Regions from separate parts of the Bacillus sp. NEB1478 genome, predicted to be linked through region 2. Evidence: predicted binding sites of a transcription regulator. Region 2 holds the regulator's gene; each other region holds the start of a gene.
What was found. The regulator CtsR, encoded in region 2, represses protease genes until heat stress. The targets are predictions, from matches to a motif close to ATGGTCAATAAAGGTCAAACA.
Positions count from the first base shown of each region.

Region 1: a site for CtsR is predicted at 1,703-1,723, ahead of RGB74_RS15605 (ATP-dependent Clp protease ATP-binding subunit). Genes of this name have one in related genera too.
Region 3: a site for CtsR is predicted at 1,445-1,465, ahead of clpP (ATP-dependent Clp endopeptidase proteolytic subunit ClpP). Genes of this name have one in related genera too.

Region 1 is NZ_CP134049.1:3,100,249-3,103,531, reverse strand. It holds gene RGB74_RS15615 (FAD-binding oxidoreductase) at 1-909, opposite strand, end outside; gene RGB74_RS15610 (BsuPI-related putative proteinase inhibitor) at 1,059-1,595, shown strand; gene RGB74_RS15605 (ATP-dependent Clp protease ATP-binding subunit) at 1,784-3,283, shown strand, end outside.
Region 2 is NZ_CP134049.1:3,819,601-3,822,883, forward strand. It holds gene RGB74_RS19500 (protein-arginine kinase McsB) at 1-1,058, opposite strand, end outside; gene RGB74_RS19505 (protein-arginine kinase activator protein McsA) at 1,062-1,595, opposite strand; gene RGB74_RS19510 (CtsR family transcriptional regulator) at 1,632-2,099, opposite strand; rRNA gene rrf (5S ribosomal RNA) at 2,824-2,939, opposite strand; rRNA gene RGB74_RS19520 (23S ribosomal RNA) at 3,028-3,283, opposite strand, start outside.
Region 3 is NZ_CP134049.1:829,100-832,382, forward strand. It holds gene RGB74_RS03890 (zinc-binding dehydrogenase) at 1-752, shown strand, start outside; gene clpP (ATP-dependent Clp endopeptidase proteolytic subunit ClpP) at 801-1,391, opposite strand; gene yvfG (protein YvfG) at 1,613-1,828, opposite strand; gene cspD (cold-shock protein CspD) at 2,171-2,371, shown strand; gene rpoN (RNA polymerase factor sigma-54) at 2,536-3,283, shown strand, end outside.

The DNA.
Region 1 (3,283 bases), 720 kb from region 2:
TCTCGCTAATGAGTCTCGTTCTTCCACCCATTCGATGCCACCGAAACTTTCCAGCAATTCTTTTGTTAAAGCAGCCTCATATGCAACACTCGCAGGATTTCCTTGGAATTCCAAGAAAAGAGTAGGTGCCTCGGTGTAAGAGGTATCGCTGTTTTTGTTTACTTGTACAATCGAACGTTCATCAACAAGCTCCATCCGTGCAATCCCAGTTCCAGATCCAAGAACAGAGGCAGCCGCTTCAACGGCAGATTGCACAGAATCGAACGTACAACGAGCCGCAAGAATCGCTTCAGGAATGCCATAAACTTTTAGTGTGATTTCTGAAAAAACACCGAGAGTTCCCTCTGAACCTACAAACATACTGGTCAGATGATAGCCTGCAGATGATTTTGCAGCTAATCCGCCAGTATTGATGACTTTACCATCAGCTAGAACAACTTTGAGATTACGGACTTGATCACGCATGATTCCATATTTTACACTCGTTGTTCCGCTCGCATTTGTTGCAGCCATTCCACCGATTGTCGCGTCTGCACCTGGATCAACAGGAAAGAATAAGCCGTATTTTTTTAAAGCGAGGTTTAGCTGAGTTCGAGTTACACCAGGCTGAACTTTTACTAAAAAGTCTTCAGGGCGCACTTCGAGGACTTGGTTCATCTCTTGAAAATTAAGTGAAATTCCGCCTTTTACAGGGATACAATGACCTTCGAGGCTTGAACCTGCTCCAAAAGGCACGACAGGAATTTTATGTTCGTTTGCGAATGACATAATAGAAGAAATTTCTTCAGTAGAAGAAGGGTATACGACTACATCAGGTGAAACAGGTGTATGATAGGATTCATCACGGCTATGCTGCTGTAAAATCGTTTCATTTTGGGTAGCTCGTTTTTCAGATGTGCGTTTTTTCATTTCGAGTAATAAATCAACTTGTGCAGTCTTCAAGAAACACACTCCTTTTTTTAGGGTATAGGTATATTTTACATACAAGTAAGCAAAAATCCTTTAAATAACATGAAAATCGACAAAAATGCCTAAACTAAGGATTGAGGTGATGAACGGTGCTGAAAAGAAAGAATTTATGGCATGGTATACTTTTAACAATATGTTTCACGATAGCCATTTCGGGCTGTGGAATGAATAACAGCTCAAACCAATCCGAGGGGAGAGAAGAACCGGTAATGGGTGATGGGAAAAAAAGTGAGAATCCAAAGCGGCCAGAACACCAGCAAAACGGAATTGCAGCCGGCAGGATTGAATCTGCATTGCAGCTGCAAGAAACTCAGAATGAAAAGGGAATCCTTTTTCGCTATACGTTAAAAAATCAAACGGAAAAAGAAAAAGAATTTCATTTTTCAACAAGTCAAAAATTTGATTATGTGATTAAAGACAGCAACGGGAAAGTGATCTACCAATATTCAAAGAATCATATGTTCATGCAAGTTTTGTCTTCATTGAGATTGAAACAAGGAGATACATTTAAACAAGATCTATTAGTTAAAAATTTAGAGCCTGGTTCCTATGAATTGGAAGTTTGGTTAACACCAAAAGGGGAAACAGAAGATTATCGACAAAAAATCACTTTTAAATGGCAGTAAAATAGGGAAAAGATGAGTTAAGAGCTTATCTTTTCTTTTTTTATTTCCAGTAAAAACAAAATACTTGAAAGTCAAAAAAGGTCAAAGTATAATGTGATTAAAGATGAATGGTCAAAGAAGGTCAGAGTTAAACTTTCGTCAGCCATTTCTCAATCTAACAAATCAATTAATTATAGGGGGTTACAAATATGCGTTGTGAACAATGTGAAGTTAATCCTGCTACGATCCAGATGAGTATTTCAATGAACAAAGAGAAGAAGCAATTTGTACTTTGCTCTAATTGCTATCATAAAGTAAAACAAGAAATGAACAGCGGAGGAGGAGTAAACATGAACTTTTCTTCTTTCGATGATATATTCCAACAAATGATGAATGGTCAAGCATTTAATGACCAGCACATTGAAAAGCAGGAACAAACTCAAAAAGGAAAACGCAGCGGAGGCTTTTTAGATAAATTTGGACGTAACTTATCAGACGCGGCAAAAGCAGGAATTATTGATCCAGTCATCGGCAGAGATGACGAAATTCGAAGAGTGATTGAAATTTTAAACAGACGTACGAAAAACAACCCGGTCTTAATCGGGGAACCAGGTGTAGGTAAGACAGCGATAGCAGAAGGTCTGGCAACAAAAATCGTTGAAGGCAATGTGCCAGCTAAACTGCTGAACAAAGAAGTGTACTTACTTGATGTGGCATCACTTGTTGCAGATACTGGTGTAAGAGGCCAGTTTGAAGAACGAATGAAACAACTAATCGCTGAACTGCAAAAGAGAAAGAACGTCATTTTATTCGTTGATGAAGTCCACCAGATCGTTGGTGCAGGATCTGCTGAAGGGTCAATGGATGCAGGTAATATTTTGAAACCGGCACTTGCTCGCGGTGAACTTCAAATGGTTGGTGCGACTACATTAAAAGAATATAGACAGATCGAAAAAGATGCTGCATTAGAAAGACGATTCCAGCCGGTTATTGTTAACGAACCGACTGCGGATGAAGCCTTTGAAATTTTAAAAGGGCTGGCACCTCGATACGAAGAATACCATCAAGTGAAGTTTACAGAAGAAGCTTTGATGGCTTGTGTTCAGTTATCACAACGTTACATCCAAGATCGATTCTTGCCTGACAAAGCAATTGATTTAATGGATGAAGCAGGTTCAAAGAGCAATCTTAAATACATTACAATTGAAAAATCAACTGTAGAAGAGCGTCTAGAACAGATCGTTAAGGAAAAAGAAAAAGCTGCAACAGATGAAAACTATGAACTAGCAGCCAGACTTCGCCAAGAAGAGCTTGTGCTGGAAGAAAACTTAAAATCACAAGAAAATGATAAAGAGGCAGCAATTGTTCAAGTGGAAGACATTCAACATATTGTCGAAACGAAAACGGGAATTCCGGTTCGTAAATTGCAGCATGATGAACAATCTAAAATGAAAGAACTTGCCGAAAAATTATCATCACAAGTCATTGGTCAGACAGAAGCGGTTGAAAAGGTGGCAAAAGCGATCCGCAGAAGCCGTGCAGGCCTAAAAGCGAAAAAACGTCCGATCGGATCGTTCTTGTTTGTCGGACCGACAGGTGTAGGTAAGACAGAACTTACGAAAACTCTAGCAAAAGAACTTTTCGGTGATGAAGACAGCATGATCCGTTTAGACATGAGCGAATATATGGAAAAACACGCCGTTTCCAAG
Region 2 (3,283 bases):
AATTTTATTCTTTCTCTGATTAAACTAGCTCTTCTAATGTCTCGTTCATCTGGGTTTAGGACTTCTCCTGCGTATTGTTGCAGAAAACCTGGTTGTGTAAGTATCATTAGTTCATTTAAGATCGTCTTGGAAATGCCCTGAAAAATTTCTAAATCGATTCCAAGCCGCACATCAGATAAACATTTGGCTGCTTCTTTCGATTGTATGATCCGGCTATTCTCCAGCGTTCCTAATGAACGGTATAACTTATCTTCAAGCTGTAATTTCAAACCATCCTGCAGCTGCTGCCTTGCAGCTCGTTCTTGCTGAATAACTTGCATGACAACACCAGCGAGATCTTCTATTATATCCTCTTCCGACTTGCCCAGTGTCATCTGATTTGAAATTTGAAAAATGTTTCCCTGTGCTTCTGTTCCCTCTCCGTATATCCCTCTTACAGCTAAACCTAATTGGTTTATTGCAGGAATAATACGGCTTATTTTTTTTGTAAGAACCAGTGCGGGCAGATGCATCATAACTGATGCACGAAGACCGGTGCCAACGTTGGTTGGACAGCTTGTTAAGTACCCCCGGGCCTCATCAAAAGCGTAGTCTGCATGTTCCTCGATTATGTTATCCATCTCATTTGCTCTTTGAAGCATTTCCTCCAGCTGAAGTCCTGGTGCAAGGCATTGGATCCGAATATGGTCTTCTTCATTAACCATGATGCTGACGGATTCATCATCATTCATTAATACTGCACCATACTTTGCTTGTTCGGCTAAATTTGGGCTAATTAGATGTTTCTCAACAAGTACCCTTTTTTCGAGCGGTTTTAACTCTTCCATCATCAGCATTTCCAAATTTTCAGTTTCACTAACCTCATTTTTCTCATTTATGCATTTAGAAATTTCATCAATAACTTGATGTGCTGATTCTTTATCAGCTGCTATTGGGAAAACAAATTGCTGCAGATTTCTCGCGAGCCGGACACGGCTGCTAAGAACAATGTCTGACTCAGGACCCTCTCTTTTCATCCAGGGACTAATCGCGTCTCTGATAAAACGTTCCAAGGACATAGTCTACGTATCCCTCCCCTGCTGAAGGCGCTGCTCAATCTGCCTGATCTCATCTCTTGTTTCGGCAGCCTTTTCAAATTCCTCATTTAATATATACTGCTGCATAGCTTGCTTTAATTGCTGAAGCTGCTTTTTTTCGTGAATACTGTTTCCTGCTCGTTTAGGTATTTTTCCGGCATGCAATGTATTACCGCCATGAACCCTTTTGAAAATAGGATTTAATCTGGATTCAAAAGCTTTATAACAATGATCACATCCAAATCTCCCAATTTTCGCAAACTGATAGTAACTCATTCCGCATTTATCACAAGCGAGTGTCGGAGGAATGAAGTTAGATGACGGCGTGTTCGGAACATGTCCATCACCGTGTAAAAGACCAGAAAGCAACTGGTGGATTGAAAATGAATTCGAGCCTGGCAGGATTTCTCCTTTTTCTTTAGCACAATGTTCACATATATGAAATTCGGTTTTCTCGCCATTAATTATCTTTGTAAAATGCAATGAAGCTTCTCTCTCATGGCACTCTTCACAAATCATTCTTCTCCCTCCTTTTATATAGAATGAAAAAAAGGGCTATCTGGTTCGATATTTTAAAGTTTTTATCATTGCTTTTAAAAGTTCTGCACGTAATTCATCTCTGTCTGGAAGATTAAGTCTAAGTATAGAGCGATCCATAACACTAAGCATAAGCCTTGCTTCACGCTCTTTCACGATGTCTTCTTCCAGCAATCTCTTAATTACATTTTCTGCGTTGCCTTGTGATATCCTTTCACCAATTAAAATCGTTAATTGGTCAATTAAATGAGCGGAGCTTTCCGTACGGACTTTCATGATCCGTATGTATCCGCCCCCACCTCTTTTACTTTCCACGATAAAGCCTTTTTCAACCGTAAATCTTGTATTAATTACATAGTTAATTTGAGAAGGTACGCACTGAAACCTTTCAGCAATATCTGTCCGTTTAATTTCAATAGACATATCATTAGTACCTGAAAGAATTTGTTTTAAATAATTTTCAATAACGTCCGAAATATTTCTCATTTCCCCTCCCCCTTCTGACTTTGACTAACTTTGACTATAGATATATTATAGCCTGTGAAAATAATAAAATGCAAATAATCTCATGTGACCATTATTACCCCTTCCAGCCGCCTCTAACCTGTATGATTCTGTCGAAAATCGGAGTAATGACTATGGCAGAGAATGGCGTAGCGATTTTGAAGTGAAAATGAAGTGAATTTGATGCGAGTTTGAAGCGAGTTTGAATGCGAATTTTGTTGAATCATGTCGGTTCGTGGTTAAATTCAAATTTACGTGGATATAACGGTGTTTTTCGTGGAATTATGATCCCTGACTGGTGGAATTATTGGCGATTACCGTGGAATTATGGAGTGGCGGGCGCGCTTTTAGGGATTTGTGAAGAGGTGTTTTTATAAGGTTGGAAGATGGAAGGGTCCATCTTCTTCCTTTTTGGTCTTATTTTTTAACGTTTTTTTGCTTTTTTGACCGGAATTTACTTATAAAGAGGAAAAAGAAGATGGATATCTTCAACCATCTTCCTCGTTTTGGTTCACTTTTTGGCTCTATGCTTAATAATCCCACAATTTGCTTTGACAATCTCACACTTTTTGGATCAAATCCCACAGTTTTTCATGAGATACTCGCGAACCAACATCAATCGACAAAAAGAGAAGATGGATCTTGGCTATCTTCTACCATTTCAAAACAAAAAAAGAAGATGGATTTTCATCCATCTTCCTCATTTGCTCAGCGACGTCCTACTCTAACAGGGGGAGACCCCCAACTACCATCGGCGCTGAAGAGCTTAACTTCCGTGTTCGGTATGGGAACGGGTGTGACCTCTTCGCCATCATCACTGAACCTATCATGACGTTAACCATGATTTATTGGGTTTGAGAGTATGTTCTCTCAAAACTAGATACGACGTTTCCAAACGTTATGCTTTTTTAAGGATAAGCCCTCGACCGATTAGTATCTGTCAGCTCCACGTGTCGCCACGCTTCCACACCAGACCTATCAACCTCATCATCTCTAAGGGGTCTTACTCACTTGACGTGATGGGAAATCTCATCTTGAGGGGGGCTTCATGCTTAGATGCTTTCAGCACTTATCCCGTCCACACGTAGCTACCCAGCTATGCCCCTGGCGGAACAACTGGTACACCAGCGGTGTGTCCATCCCGGTCCTCTCGTACTAAGGACAGC
Region 3 (3,283 bases), 940 kb from region 2:
ATCTAAAAAAAGGTGATCGTGTTTTCTATCACGGCGATTTTACTAAAAATGGCGGTTTTGCCGAATACGCAGTAACAACAGCCCACACAACAGCAAAAATTCCAGAAAAATTGTCTTACGAAGAGGCTGCCGCTCTTCCTTGTGCTGGTATGACCGCTTACCAGGCTCTCATACGAAAAATGAATCTTCAAAAAGACGAGATGATTCTTATTCATGGGGGAGCTGGTGGTGTTGGCGGGTTTGCGATTCAGCTTGCAGCCAATATAGGAGCAACAATCATTACGACATGCTCACCTGAAAACGAAGAGTATGTGAAGCAGCTTGGAGCCCATCACGTGATCTTTTACAAAACTGAAGATGTTCACAAAAGAGTAATGGAGCTTACAGATCAAAATGGTGTTGATGCAGTTTTAGATACCGTTAGCCGTCAAAACGCCACAGATTCTTTAAAGAGTATTGCTTTTAACGGACGCATTGCCTTTATCGCCGGCAACCCGGATTATTCGGCTGTAAAACCTTTTAGCCAAGCTTTGTCTTTCCATGAGATCGCATTAGGTGCTGTCCATTTTTCAAATCATATCAATCAGCAAAAAGATTTGGCTTTCATGAATGAAGAATTGGCACAGTTAGTTATAAATGGGAAAATTTCTTCGATGATTTCGGAAAAAATAACATTAGAAGAAATACCTGTATGGCTTAAGAAATTATCTGAAAGACATGTCCGAGGGAAGATTGTAGCGATAATTAAATAAACAAAAAAAGGAGCGCCTCGATATTGAGGGCTCCTTTTCTCATACTATTTACTTTGCATCAACAGATGTAATTAGTTTATCAACCAATCCGTATTTAACGGCATCTTCTGCAAGCAAGAAATTATCACGATCAGTATCACGCTCAATAACTTCAAGCGGCTGACCTGTTTTTTCTGATAAGATTTTGTTTAGCTGCTCACGCATTTGAATGATACGGCGTGCGTGGATTTCGATATCACTCGCTTGACCGCGTGTACCGCCTAGTGGCTGGTGAATCATAACTTCAGAGTTTGGAAGAACGTAACGTTTTCCTTTTTCTCCAGCTGCAAGCAGGAATGCACCCATACTTGCTGCCATACCGATACAAATTGTAGAAACGTTCGGCTTAATGTAGTTCATTGTATCGTAAATCGCCATACCTGCTGTAATGGATCCACCTGGACTGTTTATGTACAATGAGATGTCTTTATCCGGATCTTCTGCAGCTAAGAATAACAGCTGTGCTACGATAGAGTTTGAAACGTTGTCGTCAATTGCGCTGCCAAGCATGATGATACGATCTTTTAACAAGCGGGAATAAATATCATATGCGCGTTCCCCACGGTTCGTTTGTTCGATTACTGTTGGAATTAAATTCATGAAAATTCCTCCTTCTCCTTTTTCACTTATAACTGTACTGTCATCATACAAAAAAGGTCAAACAAGGTCAAACGATATGCTGTTCTTAATCTACATTCGTCAAGAACGCAAAAAAATCCTTCTTAACACCTTATGTATGGGCTATCTTCATGATGCCCGAGACGAGTATGATTTTAAACGTATTCTATAAAATCAATACCCTTTTTTCTCTCATAATAAGCTTATTTTTCATTTTTAACTTCAATATAAGCTATTTCTAAATTTCGGATGCGGCGAACCGTCTCACTATTTTTATTCAGGTTATCATTGATCAAAGTACCAACAATAGAACGGTAATACGCATTCATGGCATGTGTTTTGGTGAAAACATCTTTGTTTTTTTCAATAAACTGACGGAAGTTTTCTTTAAAGTAAGGTACCGAAAATGCCTCGCTCATTTATATTCCTCCTTTATTAATAAATTTTCATTTTATTTATGTCTTTAAAATCCCTATTTTATAATAGCTTATCAGCAGAACAATCGAAAGAAGAAGTGAAATCTATACCCTAGTTTTGACAATTAAAAATGAGCATGTTATAGTTTATATAACCAATTACGGTGTGAATATGTTTGGATTTTAAAGCGGTCGTACTTTTTGAATAAGAAGTGGAACACTTTTGGATCCACTTTTGACTATTCAAATGAGTGCGCATTTTTTATGTTCTATTTTATTTACATAGTAATCCGGTTAAACACGAGTCAAAACGCAAACTATTGCGTTTGTAAGGAGGAAACACCCATGCAAAATGGTAAAGTAAAATGGTTTAACGCTGAGAAAGGCTTTGGTTTCATCGAAGTTGAAGGCGGAAACGATGTATTCGTACATTTCTCTGCAATTCAAACTGATGGATTCAAATCTCTTGACGAAGGTCAAGAAGTATCTTTCGAAATCGTCGATGGCGAGCGTGGACCACAAGCTGCTAACGTAACAAAACTTTAATAAAAGTTTAGAATGCCAGACTGCTATTAAGCGGTTCTGGCATTTTTTTGTGCCCATTTTTAATCAGGGGTCTGACCCCGGGACAGACCCCCTTTTTTTACAAATTATTAACAGATGTATAGCGCTTACATATGTAGTATCATTAAGGGAAGGGGGGATATAAAATGGAAATGGGTTTGTTTCAGCAGCAGAGCTTAAACCTCGTTATGACAACTGAATTGCGTCAGGCCATCGCCATTTTACAAGTTCCCGGTTATGAACTTGCTTCCTATCTTCAAGAACAGGCGCTTGAAAATCCTTTAATTGAAATTTTAGAACCCAAAGGCATGTTTACAACCTTGAAAAAAAGTCCAAGTAAAAAGGCTACTGAGGGTAAAGGAATAGCAGAAAAACGAAGCTTTGAAAATTTTATTATTGAAAAAGAAACGTTATACGACTATTTATATAAACAATCGATTCTGCTTCCGATCGAAAAAGAGAATCAAAAAGTCTTTCAGTACCTTTTGTTAAGTGTAGATGAAAACGGCTATCTGACAGTAACAGCAGAGGAAACCGCTGCGCGTTTTTCAATTACAGCTGAAAAAAGTGAAGAATTGATCTCTATGCTTCAAACACTGGAACCGGCAGGAATCGGTGCCCGAAGTTTAAGAGAATGTCTCTTAATTCAAATGCGAACGCAAAACCTAGAACATTCATTAAGCTATCAGTTAGCCGACTGTTATTTAGATTTGCTTGCAGAAAGAAAGATCAAATGGCTGTCTGCAAAGCTTGATGTTTCACTTCAGCAAGTGGAAGAAGCGGCAGATTTTTTGCAAACCCTTGATCCGAGGCCAGGTGCAGCATTCTCATCAACAGAAGACCAAGCTTACTTGTATCCTGATGTCTCTGTCAGCTTGGAAAATGGACAGTTAC